Regions from separate parts of the Serratia bockelmannii genome, predicted to be linked through region 2. Evidence: predicted binding sites of a transcription regulator. Region 2 holds the regulator's gene; each other region holds the start of a gene.
What was found. The regulator Fur, encoded in region 2, represses iron uptake genes when iron is present. The targets are predictions, from matches to a motif close to ATAATAATGAGAACNACTATCAA.
Positions count from the first base shown of each region.

Region 1: fepD (Fe(3+)-siderophore ABC transporter permease) is a predicted target of Fur. The motif match lies at 962-984, and genes of this name have one in related genera.
Region 3: ACSJLU_RS16085 (isochorismate synthase) is a predicted target of Fur. The motif match lies at 1,310-1,332, and genes of this name have one in related genera.
Region 4: sufA (Fe-S cluster assembly scaffold SufA) is a predicted target of Fur. The motif match lies at 978-1,000, and genes of this name have one in related genera.

Region 1 is NZ_CP196512.1:3,725,745-3,728,871, forward strand. Features, by position in the region: gene fepB (Fe2+-enterobactin ABC transporter substrate-binding protein) at 1-785, shown strand, start outside; gene fepD (Fe(3+)-siderophore ABC transporter permease) at 1,000-2,055, shown strand; gene fepG (iron-enterobactin ABC transporter permease) at 2,055-3,092, shown strand; gene ACSJLU_RS17805 (ABC transporter ATP-binding protein) at 3,110-3,127, shown strand, end outside.
Region 2 is NZ_CP196512.1:1,218,341-1,221,467, forward strand. Features, by position in the region: gene ACSJLU_RS05790 (beta-N-acetylhexosaminidase) at 1-1,562, shown strand, start outside; gene fur (ferric iron uptake transcriptional regulator) at 1,809-2,255, opposite strand; gene fldA (flavodoxin FldA) at 2,585-3,124, opposite strand.
Region 3 is NZ_CP196512.1:3,368,137-3,371,263, forward strand. Features, by position in the region: gene ACSJLU_RS16085 (isochorismate synthase) at 85-1,275, opposite strand; gene ACSJLU_RS16090 (4'-phosphopantetheinyl transferase family protein) at 1,466-2,185, opposite strand; gene ACSJLU_RS16095 (HepT-like ribonuclease domain-containing protein) at 2,193-2,564, opposite strand; gene ACSJLU_RS16100 (nucleotidyltransferase family protein) at 2,561-2,851, opposite strand; gene agp (bifunctional glucose-1-phosphatase/inositol phosphatase) at 2,971-3,127, opposite strand, start outside.
Region 4 is NZ_CP196512.1:2,249,931-2,253,057, forward strand. Features, by position in the region: gene menI (1,4-dihydroxy-2-naphthoyl-CoA hydrolase) at 1-74, shown strand, start outside; gene ACSJLU_RS10840 (hypothetical protein) at 120-524, opposite strand; gene sufA (Fe-S cluster assembly scaffold SufA) at 1,051-1,422, shown strand; gene sufB (Fe-S cluster assembly protein SufB) at 1,437-2,933, shown strand; gene sufC (Fe-S cluster assembly ATPase SufC) at 2,977-3,127, shown strand, end outside.

The sequences.
Region 1 (3,127 bases), 2.5 Mb from region 2:
TGGCGATCGACGCCCCGGTGGTCGCCAGCGCCGCCACCAGCCCAAATCCCCTGGTGGCCGATAAACAAGGCTTCTTTACCCAGTGGAGCGAAGTGGCCAAACAGCGCCACGTCGAACGGCTGTATCAGGTGGAGCCCAATGCCGAAGCCGTCGCCGCCGCCGCGCCGGATTTGATCGTCGTCGCCGCCACCGGCGGGGATTCAGCGCTGAAGCTGTACGATCAGCTGTCCGCCATTGCGCCGACGTTAGTACTCGATTATGGCGACAAAAGCTGGCAACAGCTGGCCAGCGAGCTCGGTGAGATCACCGGTCACGAAGCCGGCGCCAAACAGGCGGAAGATCGTTTCGAACAGCGTGTGGAGCAAGTGAAGCAGGCGATCACCCTGCCGCCACAGCCGACCACGCCGCTGGTGTATGCCGACAACGGCCGCGAGGCTATGCTGTGGACACCGGGCTCCGCCCAGGGCAAGCTGCTGACCCAGCTTGGCTTCCAATTGGCCACCCCGCCGGAAAGCGCCAAAGGCAACGCCAGCATGGGTAAACGCCATGACATCATCCAGATCTCCGGCGAAAAAATGGCCGAAGGCCTGAACGGCAAAACCCTGATCCTGTTCGCCACCAATGAGCGCAAAGTGCAAGAGGTGCTGACCAACCCGTTCCTTAAACATCTGGAGCCGGTGGAACAGCGGCACGTCTACGCCGTCGGCAACGACACCTTCCGCCTCGATTATTACAGTGCCACCAACATGCTGAACCAAATCGAACGGCTGTTCAAAAAGCCCTGAGCCACGCCGTCGGCAGGTCAGGCTCCTGCCGACGCTTTCAACAAGCGGGGCGACCGTTCACATTCAATCAATTGAAATATCAATAGTTATTAACATCGTCAACGCACCTTTGCCACCAACCGGCGGGTGCATGCGGGCGTAAACTCGTGCTACTATTAGCGCCCGCATGAACGCAAATAACAATGAGAATAAAAATCATACAGGAGTTACCGGTGTGAACGTACCCACTCCGACTGAGCGGACGCTTTCGTCCGCACCGCACGCAGCTTACGCCAGTGGCTTCAAACGCCTCGCCGGGTTCGGTATCGGTTTGGTGCTGTTGCTGCTGTGCATCATTGCCAGCCTGATGCTGGGTTCCAAGGCCATCCCCTTCCATACCGTCTGGCTCAGCCTGCAGGGCGCCGCGAGCGGTTCCGACAGCACCATCATTCTCAACGCCCGGGTGCCCCGTACGCTGGCGGGCATTTTAGCCGGCATGGCGCTCGGCGCCGCCGGCGCGCTGATTCAGGCGTTGACGCGCAATCCGCTGGCCGATCCCGGCGTGCTCGGCATCAACGCCGGCGCCAGCTTCGCCGTGGTCATCGGCATCATGTTTTTCGGCGCCGCCACCACTGAAAGCTATATGGCCTATGCCTTCGTCGGCGCTGCCCTCACCACCCTGCTGGTCTACCTGATCGGCACGCTGGCGGGTGGGCGCATCAACCCGGTGCGGCTGACGCTGGCCGGCGTGGCGATCGGCGCGGTACTGCTCGGCATCACCACCGGGCTGTCGCTGATCGATCCACAAACCTTTGACCAACTGCGCTTCTGGCAGGCCGGCACGCTGGATATCCGCACGCTGTCCACGCTGCCGGTCACCGCCCCCGCCATTTTGCTCGGCTGCCTGCTGACGCTGCTCATCGCCCGGCCGCTGAATACCATCGGTATGGGGGAAGATTTGGCTATCGCGCTCGGCGCGCGCGTAGTGCTGACTCAGATTGTCGCGGTGGTCGCCATCACGCTGCTGTGCGGCGCGGCGACCGCCACCGTCGGCCCAATCAGTTTCATCGGCCTGATGGTGCCGCATATCGCCCGCTGGTGGGTCGGCCCCGACCAGCGCTGGATCCTGCCCTACTCCATGCTGCTGGCGCCGATTTTACTGCTGTGCGCCGACGTGGTCGGCCGCTTGCTGGCGGCCGGTGAACTGCGGGTTTCCATCGTGGCGGCCTTCATCGGTGCGCCGGTGCTGATCTGGCTGGTGCGCCGCAAGAAAACACTGGGGGGTCTGTAATGAGTCTGCCCCACATGTTGCATATCGGCCGCCCGGACGGCGTCATCAACGGGCGCCTGCCGCTGCGCCTGCTGCTGGTCAATCTTTCGCTGCTGGCGTTGTGCCTGGCGATGGCCGTTGCCGCGCTGTGCTACGGCACACTGCAACTTTCGCTGGAACAGGTCTTTGCCGCGCTCAGCGGCGAGGCGCCGAAAAATCTGGTCACCGTGGTCACCCAATGGCGTTTGCCGCGTATTGCCATGGCGCTGTTGTTAGGCGGCGCGCTCGGCATGAGCGGCGCCATCTTCCAGTCGATTATCCGCAACCCGCTCGGCAGCCCGGACGTGATTGGCTTTAACATGGGGGCTTACACCGGCGCGCTGATCGCCATCACCCTGTTCAACGGCGGCTATTACTACATCGCCGGCGGCGCGCTGGCCGGCGGCATTCTCGCCGCGCTGGCCATCTACCTGCTGGCCTGGCGGCAAGGCATCGCCGGCTTCCGGCTGATCATCGTCGGCATCGCCATCAGCGCGGTCTTGGTCTCCACCAATACCTGGCTGATCATCACCGCTTCGCTGGAGCGCGCCATGGACGCCGCCATGTGGCAGGCCGGTTCGCTCAACGGCATGACCTGGCAGAAAGCCCAGCCCGCCACGGCGTTCATCCTGCTGGCGGCCGCGGCCGCGCTGCTGATGGGCAAACGGCTGCAGCTATTGGAAATGGGCGACGACACGGCGCGCGCGCTGGGCGTGAACGCCGAAGGCAGCCGGCTGTGGCTGATGCTGTTCGGCGTTACCCTCACCGCCGCCGTCACCGCCACCGCCGGGCCGATTTCCTTTATCGCGCTGGCGGCGCCGCAGATCGCCCGCCGCCTGGCCGGACAATCCTCGGTCACCCTGACGTCATCGGCGCTGATGGGCGCAGCGCTGCTGCTCAGCGCCGACGTGGTGTCCCAACATCTTTTCGCGCCGATCCAACTGCCGGTCGGGGTCGTGACCGTCTGCATCGGCGGCCTGTACCTGATTTGGCTGCTCATCCGTGAGGCCCGCAGATAATGAAGAGTGATAATGCCATGAGCCACCGCCTGCAC
Region 2 (3,127 bases):
CTTACAAGCTCAACAAATTCCACTTCCACCTGAGCGATGACGAAGGTTGGCGTATTGAGATCCCCGGTTTGCCGGAGCTGACGGAAGTCGGCGGCCAGCGCTGCCACGATCTGAGCGAAACCACCTGCCTGTTGCCGCAGTACGGCCAGGGGCCGGATGTCTACGGCGGTTTCTTCACTCGTCAGGACTACATCGACATCATCAAATACGCCCAGGCGCGCCAGATTGAGGTGATCCCGGAGATCGACATGCCGGCGCACGCCCGCGCGGCGGTGGTCTCGATGGAAGCGCGCTACAAGAAACTGCATGCCGCCGGCAAAGAGCAGGAGGCCAACGAGTTCCGCCTGGTGGATCCGACCGATACCTCCAATACCACCTCCGTGCAGTTCTTTAACCGTCAGAGTTACCTGAACCCGTGCCTGGATTCCTCCCAGCGCTTTGTCGACAAGGTGATTGGCGAGATTGCCCAGATGCATAAAGAAGCCGGCCAGCCGATCAAGACCTGGCACTTCGGCGGCGACGAAGCGAAAAACATCCGCCTGGGCGCCGGCTACACCGACAAGGCGAAACCGGAACCGGGTAAAGGCATCATTGACCAGAGCAATGAAGACAAGCCGTGGGCCAAGTCTCAGGTGTGCCAGGTGATGATCAAAGAGGGCAAAGTGGCCGACATGGAGCACCTGCCGAGCTACTTTGGTCAAGAGGTCAGCAAGTTGGTGAAAGCGCACGGCATCGACAGAATGCAGGCCTGGCAAGACGGCCTGAAAGACGCCGAGAGTTCGAAGGCGTTCGCCACCTCGCGCGTGGGCGTCAACTTCTGGGACACCCTGTATTGGGGCGGTTTCGATAGCGTTAACGACTGGGCCAATAAAGGGTATGAAGTGGTGGTCTCCAACCCGGACTACGTCTATATGGACTTCCCTTACGAGGTGAACCCGGACGAGCGCGGTTACTACTGGGGTACCCGCTTCAGCGACGAACGCAAGGTGTTCAGCTTCGCGCCGGACAACATGCCGCAGAATGCGGAAACCTCGGTCGATCGCGATGGCAACCACTTCAACGCCAAGAGCGACAAGCCGTGGCCGGGCGCCTACGGGCTGTCCGCTCAGCTGTGGAGCGAAACCCAGCGCACCGACCCGCAGATGGAATACATGATCTTCCCGCGCGCGCTCTCGGTGGCAGAACGCGCCTGGCACCGCGCCGGTTGGGAGCAGGACTATCGTGCCGGCCGCGAATACAAAGGCGGGGAAACCCACTTTGTCGATACCAAGACGCTGGAGAAAGACTGGCTGCGCTTTGCCAATATCCTGGGCCAGCGTGAACTGGCCAAGCTGGACAAGGGCGGCGTCGCTTACCGTCTGCCGGTACCGGGCGCACGCGTAGCGGGCGGCAAGCTGGAGGCGAATATCGCGCTGCCGGGGTTGGGCATCGAGTACTCCACCGACGGTGGCAAGCAGTGGCAGCGCTATGATGCCAAGGCCAAGCCGGCGATCTCCGGTGAAGTGCAGGTGCGTTCGGTCAGCCCGGACGGCAAACGCTACAGCCGCGCCGAGAAGGTCTAAGCCCGGTGCAACGGCCCGCTGCCCTGGCGGCGGCCGTATAACGAAGGGGGAATGCGTTCGCCCACGCGTGTCGGCGTAGGGCGGACGTTGTAGTGAGAGTAGTACGTGGAGTCGCTGTGCCGCTGCAATTGTGATATTTCATGACATGATTTTCCCCCGGCTTGTCCGGGGATTTTTTTGTCTGCTGTACGGCGGGCATAAAAAAACCGCCTCGGTGTGAGGCGGTTTTTCATAGCCGGTCAGGGCTTACTTCTTGTCGTGCAGCGTTTCGTCTTCGCGGCAGTCACCGGTTTCACAGTGGCCGTACAGGTACAGGCTGTGGTTGGTGAGCTTGATACCGTGCTGCTTGGCGATATCACGCTGGCGCACTTCGATGGATTCGTCGCTGAATTCGATCACTTTGCCGCAGTCCAGGCAAATCAGGTGATCGTGGTGATGCTGTTGGGTCAGCTCGAACACGGACTTGCCGCCTTCGAAATTGTGACGTGTCACAATGCCCGCATCGTCAAACTGGTTCAGTACGCGATAAACCGTTGCCAGCCCGATCTCTTCGCCCATATCAATCAGTTTTTTGTACAAATCTTCCGCACTGACGTGATGGCATTCCGGATTTTGCAGTACTTCCAGGATTTTGAGTCGCGGAAGCGTGACTTTTAAGCCGGCCTTCTTCAATGCGATGTTGTTGTCGGTCATGCGAATTCAGTCCTGTTACTATGCTAATCAAGTTGAGGCGTACTCGCCTGTGGCATCGGTCGGCACAAAGAGTTAATGCGTCTCATTATAGAACCGGTTGTACTAAATGGAAACCGCCGGTTGTTAACAAAGATATAATTGCACTATTGCATGTTTTGCATGCAACGCCTTGATGGATGGGATAAACCGATATCTCAGTCTACCGTGACGGGGTGGGAAGTTACAAATCTGTAGCTTCTATCGCAGCAATCCCTGTTGCCGATGACGGCCCTGTCGGCACACTATGCACTTTACAGGGCCTTTGTTCAACCTTTCGCCAGTGCCGGGGTTTAGCCGACGATATCGGCCAGGCTCAGCTCTTCGACAATCTGTTTGACCCAAGCGTCCACGCGCTCGTTGGTCAGCTCCGGCTGACGGTCTTCGTCGATCGCCAGACCGATGAAGTGATCGTCGTCCGCCAGACCTTTGGAGGCCTCGAAGTGGTAGCCTTTGGTCGGCCAGTGGCCCACGATGGCCGCGCCGCGCGGTTCGATGATGTCGCGGATGGTGCCCATCGCGTCACAGAAGTATTCCGCGTAGTCTTCCTGGTCGCCGCAGCCGAACAGCGCCACCAGTTTGCCGTTGAAGTCGACTTCTTCCAGCGTCGGGAAGAAATCATCCCAGTCACACTGCGCTTCACCGTAGTACCAGGTCGGGATACCCAGCAGCAGGATATCGAACCCTTCCAGGTCTTCTTTGCTGCTTTTAGCGATGTCATGCACTTCAGAGACGTCGTCGCCAAACTGTTTCTGGAGAATTTTCTGGATCATTTTGGCAATGTTTTCGGTATTGCCAGTGTCGCTGCCAAAGAAAATGCCTACAGTAGCCATATC
Region 3 (3,127 bases), 2.1 Mb from region 2:
GCGCACAGCCGGGTCATATTGTTGTTCATCGTTGTCTCCTGCGAAAAGGATAGGATGCGGCGCGCGCTGCGCCGCAAAGTGGCCCTACAGCGCGCCGCTGTTCAGGCCGAAAGCGTTGAGCATGGTGCCCAGTTTGGCGGCGGTTTCCAGCCACTCGGACTGCGGCGTCGAGGCGGCGACGATACCCGCGCCGGCGAACAGCCGCACCCGGTTGCCGCGCAGCAGGCCGCTGCGGATGACGATCGCCCACTCGCCGTCGCCGTTGGCGTCGCACCAGCCGACGATGCCGCTGAACAGGCCGCGATCGTGCGGTTCCAGATCGGCGATCAGTTGGCGGGCGCTCTCGGTCGGGAAGCCGCACAGCGCCGGCGTCGGATGCAGCAGACAGGCCAGCTGCATCACGTTGAGATTCGGGTTCAGCAGCTCGCCGCGAATGCGGGTGGACAAATGCCACATGGTGCCGGTACTGAGCAGCGACGGGCCGCTGGGCACGCTCAGGCTGGCGCACAGCGGTGCCAGGTGCCGACGGATGTCGTCGATCACCAGCTTGTGTTCGTATTTGTCTTTGGTCGAGCGCATCAGGCGCTCGCTGCCGAGGCGATCCTGTTGCGGATCGTCCTGACGGCGCGCCGAGCCCGCCAGCGGGTTGGTGTGGATCTCGCCGCCCTGCTTGCGGATCAGCAGCTCCGGGCTGGCGCCGATCAGCACGCCGCCATCGGCCAGCGGCAGGGAAAAGTGGTAACCGGTCGGGTTCTGCACCATCAGGTTATTGAGGATCTGGTGGCCCGCCACCGGCTGCTCCAGCTCGATGTCGAGGATGCGCGACAGCACCGCCTTGTCCAGCTTGCCCTGTTTAAAGCGGCTGACCGCTTCCGCCACCGCATGCTTGAAGCGCGGTTCGTCCGGAATGCTGGTGCAGGCGGCCAGGCGATGCGGCTGTTGCAGCATCGGGCGCGCGGCGCGGGTAAAGCTGTCGTTGGCGACAAACTGGCAGTTTTCAGGCACGTACAGGCAGGAAGGCCGGCGCGTATCGAACGGAATGGCGCCCACCACCACCGGCGTCTCTTGGCCGGCGGCTTTGGCGCGCGTCAGCGCCTGGCGAATATGCTGCGTCAGCGCGCTGCCTTCCTGCTCGCCGCCGAACGCCGGCGTTTCGATACGCTCAAACACACCGTCGGCGGAGAGGGACCGGAATTCGGACCGGTACAAAAAGGTCGATTGTTCGGCGTACACAAACCCGGGGAAGGTTTGGTTTTCTGTCGTCAGTGTCGCCACAAGACCACTCCTTTGTTGCGCCTTACCAATGATAATGTTTATGCGAATAATTATCATTAGCTATAAAAAGGAGAATAAACTACACCGGAACCCCACCGTGGGTCAATCTCCGATGAATGAATCTTTCCGCCCGCCGCGGCACATCCGCGTTACGGTGCCGCAAGAAATAACACACTGTTATTATTATGTTTTAGCAAAAAATAAAAGTCGTGACATCGTCACCTTCACGCCAAAAACGCCCGTTAAACCGGCGGCCGGCGGGGCAATTTGGCGTCAAGGTCTTAAGCAACGCTAATACAAACGTCTGCCGCTGCGTATCCACGGCGACCATGCGCGCATCGAGAAAATCGAAGTAACAGCGCACCTGCGGATAAAGCGCCTTGAACAGGCTCTCTTTGGCGGAAAACGTCAGCGTCAGCAGTTCGTTGAACGCCAGCGCCTCGCGCAGTAACGCCTCGCGCTCCCCCGCCGAAACGATCGCCCCCCACAGCTCCTCCGCCCGCACGTCGGAGAGCAGCGTCTCCACATCCAACCCAACGCCACCCAGCCCGCTCTCGCGGTGTACGGCGCACAACGCGGTATCCGAATTATGGCTCAGCGCCCCGGCGATACCCGGCGGCCACTGCGGCGCGCGATCTTCGCCGCGCGCCAGGGTGAAATCGGCAAAACCGAGCGGCGCCAACAGTTGCCGCGCCAGAACACGCCCGGCCAGATACTCCGCACGGCGCTTCGGCACCGCGCGCGCCAGATGATCCGGCAGCGCAAAGCCCGCCTCGGGAAAACGCTCGTCGCGATACTCCGCCAGTGCAAAATGGCAGCACGCCACCTGGCCCGGATAGCCGTCCGGCGTGAAAAATTCGATATTGCGGATAAAAGTGGGGCTCCGGCAGGAACCAGAGTCACTGTCCAAAGAAAGCTTAATCACCGTCGTTTAACTTCTCAGCATCCTGGCGTACCGCCAACAGCTGTGTAAGCAGTTCCGGCAACGCCGTTTGCACCGTCGCCCAGACCACTTCAAGGTTGATATCAAAATAACCGTGCGCAATGCGATTACGCATGCCGCGCATGTTTCGCCAGGGGATTTCAGGATGGCGTTGCGTAAACGCGGGGCTGCCATCCATGATTTTCGTCACGGCTTCACCGATAATAATCAGGCTCATAATGACCGCCTGCTGAGTGCGTTTATCTTCGATAAAATCTGCCGCCGCCAAGCCATCAACGAAATCACAGGCATCCTGCGCCGCCTGTTGCATGTGGCTCAGATAATCGACCAGCCGCGCATCTTTCATACCGGTTGGGCCTCCGCCAAAACCTGCTGACGAAAGGTCGGCGGCAAATCGAGCGGCGTCAGCAGATCCACCTGAATGCCCAGCAGCGCTTCCAGTTCCGACTGCAGCCCTCCCAGATCAAACAACGTGGCACCCGGCAACGCATCGACCAACAGATCCAAATCACTGCCCTCCCGATCGGTGCCATGCAGCACCGAGCCGAAAATCCGCGGATTGGCCGCAGGGAACAGCCCAACCGTTTTTCGGATCGCCTGGCGATGTTCTGCAAGAACAATGGATGGTCGCATGGTTTTCTCTCCCCGTTACACCTAACGAAATGCTAGGTGATCGGTTGAGGGGATTCAAGCACAATCCCCCGGCAGCCGCGCCTATGCCTCTCCCCCGCGATCGGAAGAGAGGCCGGGCATTACAAGATGCCTTTCATGGTCTTTTCGAAATCGCTCCAGGCACAGAAGCCGTCTTTGTCGATCGGGCAGCCTTTCAGCGCCAGCGTCACGCGCTGCGGCGGGGTTTGCAGCGTCAGCGGCGTCGCCTTGCGCAGCTGTTCGGTGGACTGATAGACG
Region 4 (3,127 bases), 1.0 Mb from region 2:
GGCAAATCGAGATCTTCGACGCGCGCGATCGGCTGTGCTGCACCTCGCGTCTGACCACGGCGGTCATCGACTGATCCCCGCCGGTTTCCGCAGGCTGCCGGCCTGCGGAGCCTTTCGCTTTACAGCTGAAACGGTACGCGTTTGACGAAGTCCTTCTGAAACGCGTTCGCCTTCTCCCAGGTGCCTTCCATTGCATATTTTTGGCAGATCAGCGTCAGCGTGTGGCGGGCGAAGTGGTAGCTTTGCACCCGAAACAGCTGGCAGCGCTGCGGATTGTTGATCTCGACGATCAGCCGATTATGCAGTTTGCTGAGCGCGTGCAGGTAGCTGTCGTCATCGCCGTTCTCCAGGCACAGATTGGCCATGGTGAGGCTGACGCTGTTGTACCGCTTCAGGTGGTCGATATTGCATTCCGGGCGCCGCAGCGCCGCTTCGGCCATATAAAAGTCCACCGTAGCGTCGCGCACGCTGAATTTGTAGTCATCAATCTTGCCCAGCAACCATGCGTTGATCGAAAGAGTCATTGGCTTCGCGCTCAAATTCAAATTGAATGATAATCATTATCATATAAATTGCCGCGTTGCCGATCAATCCCCGGCGCGGCGTTTTTTCATCGTGGGGGTGTAAAAGGCCGCCGACGACCCAATTTAATCCTGAGCGACTAAACTTTAACCTGAGGGGCGCGCGCTGGTGCCGCGCCACGAAATGCCGATAAACGCACATTTACGACAGACAGAATGCAGAAATAGGTATTTTCTATGAATGTTTAGATCGGCAGTGTACCGCGGCACTGTAACGCTGACGGGCCACCGGGGAGTGCGGTACGGTGATGCAGGATAAAGAACAAATTCATAGGGATAGCATGCACACCTTGCCGCCAGATGCCGCAAGCCACCACGAATGTCCCGCTGGCTTGCCGCACGCCGCAGCGAAAAACCGCGCTCGCGGTGGATACCCCCGCAAAACAAACGGTTGAAGTGATAATCGTTATCACTAACATATAAGCAACCCAGATTGGCTGTGGCCAAACACGAGTGTGAGGTAGACCCTATGCAAACGGAAAATGTCGGCACCTTTTCTCTGGATGAAAATGTCTGGCAAGGCATTTCGCTCAGCGACAGCGCCGTACGACAAATAACGAAACTGATGCAGCAGGATCCGCAGGTGAAAGGGCTGCAGCTAGGGGTGAAACAATCCGGCTGCGCCGGCTTTGCCTATGTGCTGGATCTGACCCGCGAACCCGCCGATGACGATCTGCTGTTTGAGCGCGACGGCGCCAAACTCTATGTGCCGCTGAAGGCCATGCCGTTCATCGATGGCACCACGGTAGATTACGTCCGCGAAGGGCTGAATCAGATATTCAAATTCAACAACCCTAAAGCTCAGCATGCCTGCGGGTGCGGCGAGAGCTTTGGCGTTTGAGCGATGCAATCAACATGACACGAAGCAATGTAGAAATGCCTAATGAAGTGCAGGCTTGGGTCAGCGAAGGTCGCTACAAAGAAGGTTTCTTCACCCAGCTTGCAACCGATGAGTTGGCCAAAGGCATCAACGAAGAGGTGGTTCGCGCCATCTCGGCCAAGCGCAACGAACCCGAGTGGATGCTGGAATTCCGCCTCGAGGCCTACCGCGCCTGGCTGCAGATGGAAGAGCCGCACTGGCTGAAGGCCAATTACGAACGCCTTAACTACCAGGACTACAGTTACTATTCGGCGCCGTCCTGCGGCAGCTGCGACGATGCCTGCGGTTCGCAACCCGGCGCCGAGCAGCAACCGGGCGCGGCGACGGAAAAAGATTACCTGACCAGCGAAGTGGAGCTGGCGTTCAATCAGCTCGGCGTGCCGGTGCGCGAGGGCAGCGAAGTGGCGGTGGACGCCATCTTCGACTCAGTATCGGTCGCTACCACTTACCGTGAAAAACTGGCGGAGAGCGGGGTGATCTTCTGCTCGTTCGGCGAAGCGATTCAGGAATACCCGGATCTGGTGCGTCAGTACCTGGGGCGCGTAGTGCCGTCCAACGATAACTTCTTCGCTGCGCTGAACGCCGCGGTGGCCTCTGACGGCACCTTCGTCTATGTGCCGAAAGGCGTGCGCTGCCCGATGGAGCTGTCGACCTATTTCCGTATCAACGCCGCCAAAACCGGCCAGTTCGAGCGCACCATCCTGATCGCCGACGAAGGCAGCTATGTCAGCTATATCGAAGGCTGTTCTGCCCCGGTGCGCGACAGCTATCAGCTGCACGCGGCGGTGGTGGAAGTGATCCTGCATAAAGACGCCGAAGTGAAATACTCGACGGTGCAGAACTGGTTCTCCGGCGGTGAGAGCAAGGGCGGTATCCTCAACTTCGTCACCAAGCGCGCGCTGTGCGAAGGCGCCGGCTCGAAAATGTCCTGGACCCAGTCGGAAACCGGCTCGGCCATCACCTGGAAATACCCGAGCGTGATCCTGCAGGGCGACAACTCGATCGGCGAATTCTTCTCGGTGGCGCTGACCAGCGGCCATCAGCAGGCGGACACCGGCACCAAGATGATCCACATCGGCAAAAACACCAAGTCGACCATCATCGCCAAAGGCATTTCCGCCGGCCACAGCGAGAACACCTATCGCGGCCTGGTGAAAATCCTGCCGGGGGCGGAAAACGCCCGTAACTTTACCCAGTGCGACTCGATGCTGATCGGGCCGGACAGCGGTGCCCACACGTTCCCTTACGTTGAAGCGCGCAACAACAGCGCTCAGCTGGAGCACGAAGCCACCACCTCGAAGATCGGCGACGACCAGCTGTTCTACTGCCTGCAGCGCGGCATCAGCGAGGATGACGCCATTTCGATGATCGTCAACGGTTTCTGCAAGGACGTTTTCTCCGAGCTGCCGCTGGAGTTCGCCGTCGAGGCGCAGAAACTTCTGGCCATCAGCCTGGAACACAGCGTGGGTTAATCGCCGCATTTTTAGCGCCGTCGGCGCTATCTGAGGACACAGCATGTTAAGCATCAAGAATTTGAAAGTCAGCGTGGAAGGCAACGAGATCCTCAAGGGATTGGATCTGGAGATCAAACCGGGCGAAGTGCATGCCATCATGGGGCCGAACGGCTCGGGCAAGAGCACGCTGTCCGCCACGCTGGCCGGGCGTG